DNA from 3 places in the Priestia sp. ABM2_011 genome. Region 2 is predicted to be linked to each of the others. Evidence: riboswitches for the same ligand, from Rfam matches in the RefSeq annotation. Region 2 holds a riboswitch; each other region holds the start of a gene.

Evidence for each region. Region 2 has a riboswitch for S-adenosylmethionine ahead of metE (5-methyltetrahydropteroyltriglutamate--homocysteine S-methyltransferase). Riboswitches for the same ligand answer to the same signal wherever they lie in the genome.
Region 1: linked by a shared signal. The riboswitch ahead of ACXAE4_RS20760 (trans-sulfuration enzyme family protein) and the one ahead of metE (5-methyltetrahydropteroyltriglutamate--homocysteine S-methyltransferase) in region 2 are both predicted to bind S-adenosylmethionine.
Region 3: linked by a shared signal. The riboswitch ahead of ACXAE4_RS21370 (bifunctional homocysteine S-methyltransferase/methylenetetrahydrofolate reductase) and the one ahead of metE (5-methyltetrahydropteroyltriglutamate--homocysteine S-methyltransferase) in region 2 are both predicted to bind S-adenosylmethionine.

The regions. Positions count from the first base shown of each region.
Region 1 is NZ_JBSWUB010000001.1:3,899,885-3,903,163, reverse strand. Features, by position in the region: gene ACXAE4_RS20770 (spore coat protein) at 1-749, shown strand, start outside; gene ACXAE4_RS20765 (hypothetical protein) at 819-1,481, shown strand; SAM riboswitch class I at 1,648-1,765, shown strand; gene ACXAE4_RS20760 (trans-sulfuration enzyme family protein) at 1,837-2,982, shown strand; gene ACXAE4_RS20755 (trans-sulfuration enzyme family protein) at 2,966-3,279, shown strand, end outside.
Region 2 is NZ_JBSWUB010000001.1:1,904,600-1,907,878, forward strand. Features, by position in the region: gene ACXAE4_RS10110 (metallophosphoesterase family protein) at 1-51, shown strand, start outside; gene ACXAE4_RS10115 (hypothetical protein) at 209-379, shown strand; gene ACXAE4_RS10120 (hypothetical protein) at 638-889, shown strand; SAM riboswitch class I at 970-1,080, shown strand; cobalamin riboswitch at 1,160-1,348, shown strand; gene metE (5-methyltetrahydropteroyltriglutamate--homocysteine S-methyltransferase) at 1,499-3,279, shown strand, end outside.
Region 3 is NZ_JBSWUB010000001.1:4,014,186-4,017,464, reverse strand. Features, by position in the region: gene ACXAE4_RS21370 (bifunctional homocysteine S-methyltransferase/methylenetetrahydrofolate reductase) at 1-1,285, opposite strand, end outside; SAM riboswitch class I at 1,393-1,499, opposite strand; gene ACXAE4_RS21365 (YkvI family membrane protein) at 1,832-2,866, shown strand; FMN riboswitch at 2,973-3,123, shown strand.

The sequences.
Region 1 (3,279 bases), 2.0 Mb from region 2:
CTAATTCGGCACAAACATTTTCTGGATTTAATAGTGAAGTAGAACTTCACAGAGCTAACACATTTGCAGGTACTCTATTATTAATGAAAGATAAGCAGGTGCAAATAAATCAAGGTGGTCCAGAGAAGAAAGTGGGTAAAATCCTTGACGTATTAGGCTCATTTGAATCTGCGTATGTCGTATTATTAACAGAAGATGACGGCGTCGTTTATATCAATGTAGAGCATATAAAGAGTGTAAGTGAAGTTGTAAGCAAAAATACACCTGTTGTTCCGCAAAATCCATTATTAGTTGAAGAAACACCTGATTATATCAAAGCGAAAAGTTTTAATGAACTGTTTGAAGAGTTTTCACATAGATGGGTAGCTATTAACGGTGGAGGCCCAGAGGCTGTGGAAGGTGTATTAGTTCAAAGCCGCAGTGGAAACTTTACTCTTGTACAAAATAATCAAGTTTTACGTTTACAACCAAGACACGTAAAAACCATTGCCTTAGGATCAAAAGGATCTTTCAAGCAAAATGAAGAAAATTCTGAGCAAAATGGAGATACAAATGAAGAAGATTCTATGCAAGAGTCAACTACAGTAGATAGAACCGGAGGTCGCACGGATGGCCGTACTGGAGACCGTACCGGAAGACGTACAGGAGGTCGCACAGACGATCGCTCGGGAGGACGCCGTACGGGTTCACGCTCTTCAACACCAGGTGAAAAAGTTATTAAAACGAAAAATTATCGTTGGAAAGCATGACGAACTGGAACGTAAAAGGTGCTTATAAAGCACCTTTTCTATCATATAGGAAAAAGGAGGAGAATGAGAATGAGTATGAATCATTATATTGATAAAATTGTTGAAGTCGATATATCAGGGAAAACAACGTTTATAGGAAAACTTGTTGATCTCGGGTTAGATGTAATGGTTTTATATAATGGACATGATTATTTGTATATTCCTCTTTTACACATACATCGCTTGCGAGAGGTTTCAGAAGAAGATTATACACCTTTACGAACCATAGAAGAGAACTTAATAGAAGAAAGTCAGCGGATTTCTTATCGTAATATTTTACAGCAGGCAAAAGGAAAATTTATTGAAATTTATGTAACAGGAGGAAAATCATTGCATGGCTATATTACAAGCGTGCTGAATGATTATCTTGTGTTTTATTCTCCAGTATATAAAAATGTCTTTGTTTCTTTACATCATTTGAAATGGCTTACCCCTTATAGTAATGAGTTAACCCCTTATTCTTTAAGTGACAAAGAGCTCCCAGTAAGGCCTGCCTCTGCACCTTTTGTCAGAAACTTTGAAGAGCAGCTTAAAAAATATGAAAATCAACTGGTCGTATTAGATTTAGGGGATCAATCAGAAAAAATTGGCGTACTTAAAGAAGTTTCTAATAATATTGTTGAACTAATTACGGCAAATGGAGAAAGTATGTACTGGAAGTTAGCTCACGTAAAATCTGTGCACTTGCCTTAGAAAAAGAGACCTTGGTGTCGTCTCTTTTTTTATGTGCTTATCAGGACAAGTATATTGAATAAACAAATGAGATGATTTAAATTTTTTAGAAAATTATGTTGACAATAAAGAAAATCTTTATTAAAGTTAGTAACAACAAACGTTAACCACCAACAATTATATAGAACTCTTATCAAGAGTGGCGGAGGGACTGGCCCTGCGATGCCCGGCAACCATCAAATGAAACATTCATTTGAACGGTGCTAATTCCTGTGGAACATCAGTATTGTTCTAACAGATGAGAGAAATCGTGTATAAACGAACACTCTTCCATCTGTGAAGAGTGTTTTTTATTTTGAGTTAAGGAGAGAAATAGATGAAAATTGAAACTTTATTAGTTCGTTCAGGAGTAGGTCGTGACCCTTCAACAGGTTCTATTACAACACCCATTTACCAAGCATCAACATTTGCTCATCCTGCTTTAGGGCAAAGTACGGGATTTGACTATGCACGTACGGCAAACCCTACTCGTACAGCATTGGAAGAAGCAATTGCTGCTTTAGAAAAAGGCGAAGTAGGAGTAGCATTCGCTTCAGGAATGGCGGGTGTAATGGCAGTTTTAGCACTATTTAAAAACGGAGATCATTTAATTGTATCAGAGGATTTATACGGAGGAACGTACCGAGTACTAAATGAAATCTTTTCAGAGCAAGGAATTACTGTTTCGTACGTCAACACAGCCCATCTCGAGCAAGTAAAAGATGCGCTTCGTCCCAACACGAAAGCTCTATTTATTGAAACACCTACAAATCCAATGATGCACGTGACTGATTTGCCAGAAGCAATTGCGTTAGCTAAACAGCATGATTTGCTTACTATCGTTGACAATACATTCATGTCCCCTTACTATCAGCGTCCTTTAGAGCTCGGAGCAGATATTGTGATACATAGTGCAAGCAAATACATTGGGGGTCATAATGATGTAGTTGCTGGTCTTGTAGTCGCTCGATGTAGTAGCTTAGGAGAGAAAATTCGTTTTTATCAAAATGCAGCTGGGGCAATCTTAGGTCCACAGGATAGCTGGCTGTTATTGCGCGGTATTAAGACGCTAGCGCTTCGTATGGAAAAACATAACGAAAACGCACTGAAAATTGCAAATTGGCTTACTGCTCATGATTCCGTGGAAAAAGTGTATTACCCTGGTCTTGAAACACATCCGGGCTATGAAATCATGAAGAAACAAGCAACTGGATTTGGAGGCATGATTTCTTTTGCTGTCTCACACCCTAACATCGTGTCAGTACTTTTAGAAAATGTTAAAGTTATTACATTTGCAGAAAGCTTAGGAGGCGTGGAAAGTTTAATGACATTCCCAGCTCGTCAAACACACGCTGATATTCCGGAGGAAATTCGAAATCGTGTCGGAGTAACAAACTGTTTACTTCGATTATCAGTTGGAATTGAGCACGCAGATGATTTAATTAAAGATTTGAAGGAGGCATTTGATGCATACCAACAATAATAAACATAGATTTGGTACGAACTTAATTCATGCAAATACAGGAATTGACGGTCATTTTGGAGCGGTTAACGTACCTATTTATCAGGTATCTACATTTAATCAAGAAGATGAGACGAACAACGGCCGCTATGACTATTCTCGTTCAGGAAACCCAACGCGTGAGGCTTTAGAAAACACTATTGCTCAGCTAGAAAATGGATACGCTGGTTTTGCTTTTTCATCAGGTATGGCTGCTATTTCATCGGTGTTATCTATTTTTGAATCAGGAGATGAAATTTTAGTTTCACACGATACGTA
Region 2 (3,279 bases):
GGACCTCTTCTTTGGAAGGATTTTGGACGACCTCGAAGAAGTTGTTTGTAAAAACAAGAAAGTAGAAAGCTAGGTTCAAAAAAAAGAGGCTGGGACAAAAGGGTTTTAGGCGAAATGAAAAATGAACCACTAATCAAGCATCTTGATTAGTGGTTCATTTTTTTATTAGGGTAAACGTAGATTTCATGTGTATAGGTCTTTCTAGCAGGTGATTGGAGGACAAGACGAAGACTCCTGCGGGAAAAGCGGAACACGTGAGACCCCACAGGAGCGTATGCGACGAGGAGGCTCAGCGACCGCCCGCGGAAAGCGAAGTCTTGTACGGAAATCAACTGCGGTGTCACAAGCGATTCAGCTCATGTATCCCATTTGCCTTTAGATTGGATTCACTTGGTTATGTCTCAACCTCTTTTGGAAAACCGTACGAAACCTTGTAGCAGAAGGCTCAGTCAAACGTTATAATAGATAATGAATGATGATATATTCTCTATATTTGTCATATATTTGTATTACATATGTAATTGAAGAAAAACATTCACTTGATATACTGTTTAATGACTTAACTTTATCTTAACATTCACAGTGAAATGCGTGTTTATAGAGGCTTAAAACATACACAGCAAATGGAGGAGCTATCATGGCAAACGAAAAGATGCAAGAAGGACTCAATCGTTTTATTAAGGAAGATTTAAATGACCTTTTAGGTAGACTGTTCCCCCTAATGGACCGAGAATGTGCGGAAGAAAAGAGAATGCTTATCGAAACGGCGGTAGAGTACATCTATTCTTCAGGGTATCATCAAGGAGCAAAAGACTTGATTGAAACACATCGAAAAGATGATTACAAATTATTAAGGCAAAAATTAGCGTCAACGCCTCCTGAAAACTAATTTTTTTGAAATTTCTTTTGACAACATAAATGTAAGGTGTTAAGATGACTCTACATTCAAAATATTATAAACAATTAAAACTCTTATTGAGAGAGGCGGAGGGACTGGCCCTGTGAAGCCCGGCAACCATTTAACAATCTTGTTAAAAAGGTGCTACATCCTGCAAAGCGTACAGCTTTGAAAAATAAGAGAGGATTTCATAGATACTATGCCTCTCTATTCATGATAGAGAGGCTTTTTATTTTATGTGAATATGTTTTGAATGAACAATTTCATAGAAATGCATCAGGTGCTGTGTAACGAATGTACGCAGCTTAAAAGGGAAGACCGGTGAAAAGCCGGCGCGGTCCCGCCACTGTAATGGGGAGCAACTTATTAACCACTGTTTCATGTTGAAATGGGAAGGGATAGGAAGCGATGAACCTAAGTCAGGAGACCTGCCTGTTGTATGCACTTAAGCTCTACGGGATATAGAGAGGAGTGAGGAATACGTGTTGAGAAAAACAGGCTATCTCAACTTTAGTTAAGTATGCGTATCATCTCTCTTTTCATTTCGAAAAGGGAGATTTTTTAGTTTAGCGATAAAAAAATATATAGGGAGTGGAAAAAATGAGCAGTGTAAAAAGTTCAAATGTAGGTTATCCAAGAATTGGTGAAAAACGAGAATGGAAAAAAGCGCTTGAGCAGTTTTGGGCAGGAAAGATAGAGAAAGATATCTTTCTTCAGGAAATTGAAGCTCTTCGTCTTGGGCATCTGAAAAAACAGCGTGACGCAGGAATTGAATTAATTCCAGTCGGCGATTTTAGCTTATACGATCACGTGTTAGATACAGCCGCTATGTTTGGTTTGGTGCCAAAGCGCTTTGAATATAACGGAGGCCCGGTATCCCTTGAAACGTATTTTGACATCGCCCGAGGAACAAAAGGTGCGGTAGCCTCTACGATGACAAAATGGTTTAACACAAATTATCACTATATCGTACCAGAGCTTGACGAATGTACGCCTGCCCTTGTAGAAAATCGTCCGCTTCAATTTTACAAAGAAGCAAAACAAAAGCTGAATATCAAAGGCAAACCCGTTATTTTAGGTCCAGTAACATTTGTGAAGCTGTCAAAAGGATATAAAAAAAGTGAGTTTAAAAAAGTAGTTGAACAGTTTGTTCCTCTTTATGCAACAATCTTAGCGGAGCTGGAGGCAGAAGGGGTCGAGTGGGTACAAATAGATGAGCCGATTTTAGCTACAACGCTATCAAAAGAAGACCTGGCACTGTATAAAGAAGTCTATGAAGCTTTGAAAAAAGCGGCACCGAATGTAAAAGTCATTTTGCAGACGTATTTTGACAGCGTAGATTACTATAAAGAAGTAGTTGCTCTTCCTGTTCACGGAATTGGATTGGATTTTGTACATGACCGAGGCGAAAATCTCACGGCGCTTAATAAATATGGTTTTCCAACTGATAAAGTGCTGGCAGCAGGAGTGATTGACGGACGAAACATTTGGCGTGAAAACTTGGACGAACAGCTTTTAACAATCAGTGAAATTGAAGAAGCCGTATCAAAAGACCGTTTGATTCTGCAGCCTTCATCAAGTTTATTACATGTTCCTGTCACGGTGAAAAGCGAAAAAACCATTGAGCCAATTCTAAAAAACGCGCTGTCTTTTGCAGATGAAAAGCTAAAGGAAATCACGCTTTTAACAAAAGCGGTGCAGCAAGGAAAAGAAGCAATAGAAAAAGAAATAAGTGAAAGTAAACAGGCGATTCAAGCATTAAATGGATCATCTTTTCGAAACCATCAAGACGTGCAAAAAGAGCTGAAGCAGCTGCACAGCTATAAAGCACAGCGCCAAGCGTCGTTTGACGTACGTCAACGCGTTCAGCAAGAAGCGTTTCAACTGCCGCTTCTTCCAACGACAACAATTGGAAGCTTTCCGCAAACAAACGAAGTGCGAAAAGAGCGTCTGAAGTGGCGTAAAGGAGAGTTAAGCGATGAAGCATATGAAGCGTACATTAACGCTGAAATCAAAAAATGGATTGAAATTCAAGAAGACATCGGCTTAGATGTCCTTGTGCACGGAGAGTTTGAGCGCACGGACATGGTTGAATACTTCGGTGAAAAATTAGGAGGTTTTCAGTTTACGAAGTTTGGCTGGGTGCAATCATACGGTTCTCGCTGCGTGAAGCCGCCGCTTATTTACGGAGATGTCTCGTACGAGCAGGCGATGACGATCAAAGAAACGGTCTACGCACAGTCTCTAACCAATAAGCCTGTTAAAGGAATGCTGACGGGGCCGATTACGATTTTAAACTGGTCATTTGTGCGTGATGATATCCCGCGCTACGACGTGGCAAATCAAATTGCGCTTGCTCTTAGAAAAGAAGTGGAAGCACT
Region 3 (3,279 bases), 2.1 Mb from region 2:
AGACCGAAGTGGCGCCAGGGAAATCGCCAACTTTTGACGGATCACCGGTAATTGCAAGCACTTGATTCATTCCTAGCGTATGAAGTCCCATTAAATGAGATTGAAGTCCAATTAAATTTCGGTCGCGACAGGTAATATGAATAAGCGGTCGTGCTTTTGTTTCTTGTTGCATCAGTGTTGCCATTGCCAAGTTGCTGATGCGAGGTGAGGCAAGAGAATTATCAGCTAATGTAATAGCATCTACGCCGACTTTATCAAGTGCTTTTGCGCCTTCTAAAAATTTCGTCGGACCAAGCTGTTTAGGCGGATCCAGCTCGACGATAACCGAGCGGCGCTTCTTCACAATTTCGTGCATATGAGGTTTATCCTGCTGCTCACGCTCTTGAACCGTAACGGCTGGTCTCATTTTAACGACTTTGCTTGTAATCGGAGGCAGGTCTTTTAAGGCAGACGACATGGCGCGTACGTGAGCTGGTGTTGTACCGCAGCATCCTCCGATTAAGCGAACCCCTTGTTCGCGGAATAAACGCGCGCTTTCTACAAAGTAGTCTTCATTCGTTTCATATTCCAGCTTGCCTTCCACATACGCCGGAAGGCTGGCATTAGGGTAAGCAGATAAGAAAGCACGATCAGGAAGCGGTACTTCTTCAAGAGACTGAATCATATGATAAGGACCTAAACGGCAGTTTAGCCCGACAACGTCTGCTCCTAAGTCTTCTAATTCTTTTAATGCATCTGCTAAAGGACGCCCATCTTGCAGTACGCCAATATCATGCAGGGAAACGTGAGTAATAATAGGCTTATCCGTTTCTTTTCTTGCTAGTGTAAGAACAGTCTTTAATTCTTCGAAATCATAGTATGTTTCAAATAAAAGGCCATCCACGCCTTCATTTAAAAGCCAAAACATTTGTTCACGAATGCTTCGCTTAACCTCTTCTAAACTAATAGCATTTTTTTGGAAAGAACGAATTCCGCCGAGTGTACCAACCACGTAAGCCTGATCTTTTGCAGCTTGTTTCGCTAATTTTACACCAGCAACATTGATGTCTTTGACTGAATCTTCTAATCCATAACGGGCAAGTTTTTGATAATTAGCAGCGTACGTATTTGTTTGAATAACGTTTGCACCAGCTTCTACATAGGCTCTGTGAATACGAGAAACCTCTTCTGGTTTGGTGATGTTTAGTTCTTCAAAACAGCTGTCAATACCGTGTGAGTAAAGGAGGGTACCAGTGGCACCATCCCCAATTAAAATTTTAGACTTTAAATCTTCAAGTAACCCCATGTCAAAACCTCCTTAAATTGTTCCGCTTCTATTTCACGAGTGATTCGTTTTATGCAATATGCCGATAAAATAGAAAAAGTCTTCTTAAGAAGAAGACTTTTTTCGCCTTCTTATCTTCCAAGCAATAAATTGCTTGCTGGATTTAGCACCATGTCTCTAACGACTGGTTGCTGAGGTTTCAAAGGGCCAGTCCCTCCACCTCTCATGATAAGAATCAATTGTATATAATTGAAACATATTTTTTTAAATAGAAAGAATACTTATTTAATAATTTATCTGATTTTTAGAAATTATACAACAGTAAATTGTGAATTTCCAGCAAATATTGAGGAAAATTTAAAAGCTAAAGGGAAAATATCCGTATATTTTGTTTGAAAACTGCCGTTATGTTAAGGGATAAAGGGTTTTCATGAAAAAAACAAGAAGGAAATAAAAAAACGAAAAAGGAACAGCACCGGGTGAGGCGAGGATTTACATATAAAAGGCTCGTCTTTTTTTAACCGTTTCTACATATAGTGAACTATGAAGGGTAGAAGGGTGATGGGCATGAAAAGGTGGAAACTCACGCTGCAGGTTGCTGCTACGTATGTAGGCACCGTTGTAGGAGCCGGTTTTGCAACAGGCAAGGAAATTGTTCAATTTTTTACACAGTACGGGGAACTTGGAATGGTTGGAATTTTGGTCAGCGGCTTGTTTTTTATTTGGCTAGGTTCGAAAATGATGCTGCTTTCGCACGCAATTGGGGCTTCTTCTTATCAGCAGCTTAATACATATTTATTTGGTGATGTACTTGGAAAAGCGGTAAACGGTGTAATGATCGTCATTTTATTTGGAGTAACTTCAGTCATGCTAGCGAGTACGGGGGCAATAGGAAAAGAACAGTTCGGGCTGTGGCCTCCTGTTGGGATGATTTGTACAATTGTTTTAACTTATATATTTATCGCAAGAGGAATTAACGGTATTTTAATGGTTAATTCTCTTGTTGTGCCGATGATGCTTTCATTTGCTTTTATCATCTTTGTGCCAAATGTCAGCTATTTCTCACTGATTCAAACGAAGCCAGACTTAACGCTCGTCACACAGTGGAAGTGGGCGGTTAGTCCCTTTTTATATATTTCCCTAAATCTAGCTTTGGCTCAGGCCGTTTTAGTTCCATTAGGAAGCTCCGTGAAAGATAAGAGCGTGATCAAAAAAGGGGCCGTAATAGGAGGATGTGTACTTACGTTTATGCTTGTTTCTACTCATCTTGCCCTTTCCAATTTGCCTTATTCATTTCAACTTGATATTCCGATGAGTGCCGTTGTTAAAAATATCTCAGCGTGGGTGAATGTTTTATTTACGGTAGTTGTGTTAGGTGAGATTTTTACTACATTGATTGGAAATGTATTTGGAATCGCTAAACAGCTTCAATCATTTCTTCCCCTGAATGACAAACAAGCTTTTGCGTTTATTATCTTGGCATGCTTTATTATCGGGCAATTTGGATATGCTCAGCTTCTTGAGTTTTTGTATCCGATATTTGGCTATATTGGACTAGCTTTTGTATGGATGCTATGTATTAAAAAAGAAAAAATAAGCTAAAAGCTGGATTTTGCAGAACAGATGTGAAAAACGAAGTTAAATGATGTGACAAGTCGATTTTACTTTGCTATAATGTAAAACAAATAAGACTCTAGCAGTCGAATATATTATCCTTCGGGGTCGGGTGTAAGTCCCAACCGGCGGTGATAAAGCATATGCTTTTAAGCCCGTGACCCGTTTTCATACGATGTATGTTAGCGGTGGATCTAGTTAAAATCTAGAGCCGACAGTAAAAGTCTGGATGGGAGAAGGATCAGGAAGCACAGTTGTTTTTTTGTGTTGTATTAATAAGGGACAGGTTTGCCTTTTTTAAAGCTACCCTTGTTTTTGTACACAAAACATAACTGTTTATTTCGTATACAATTAGCGGAATTTTGCATAGATAAAACTGATTCAGCTCAGCCGACCCCTTG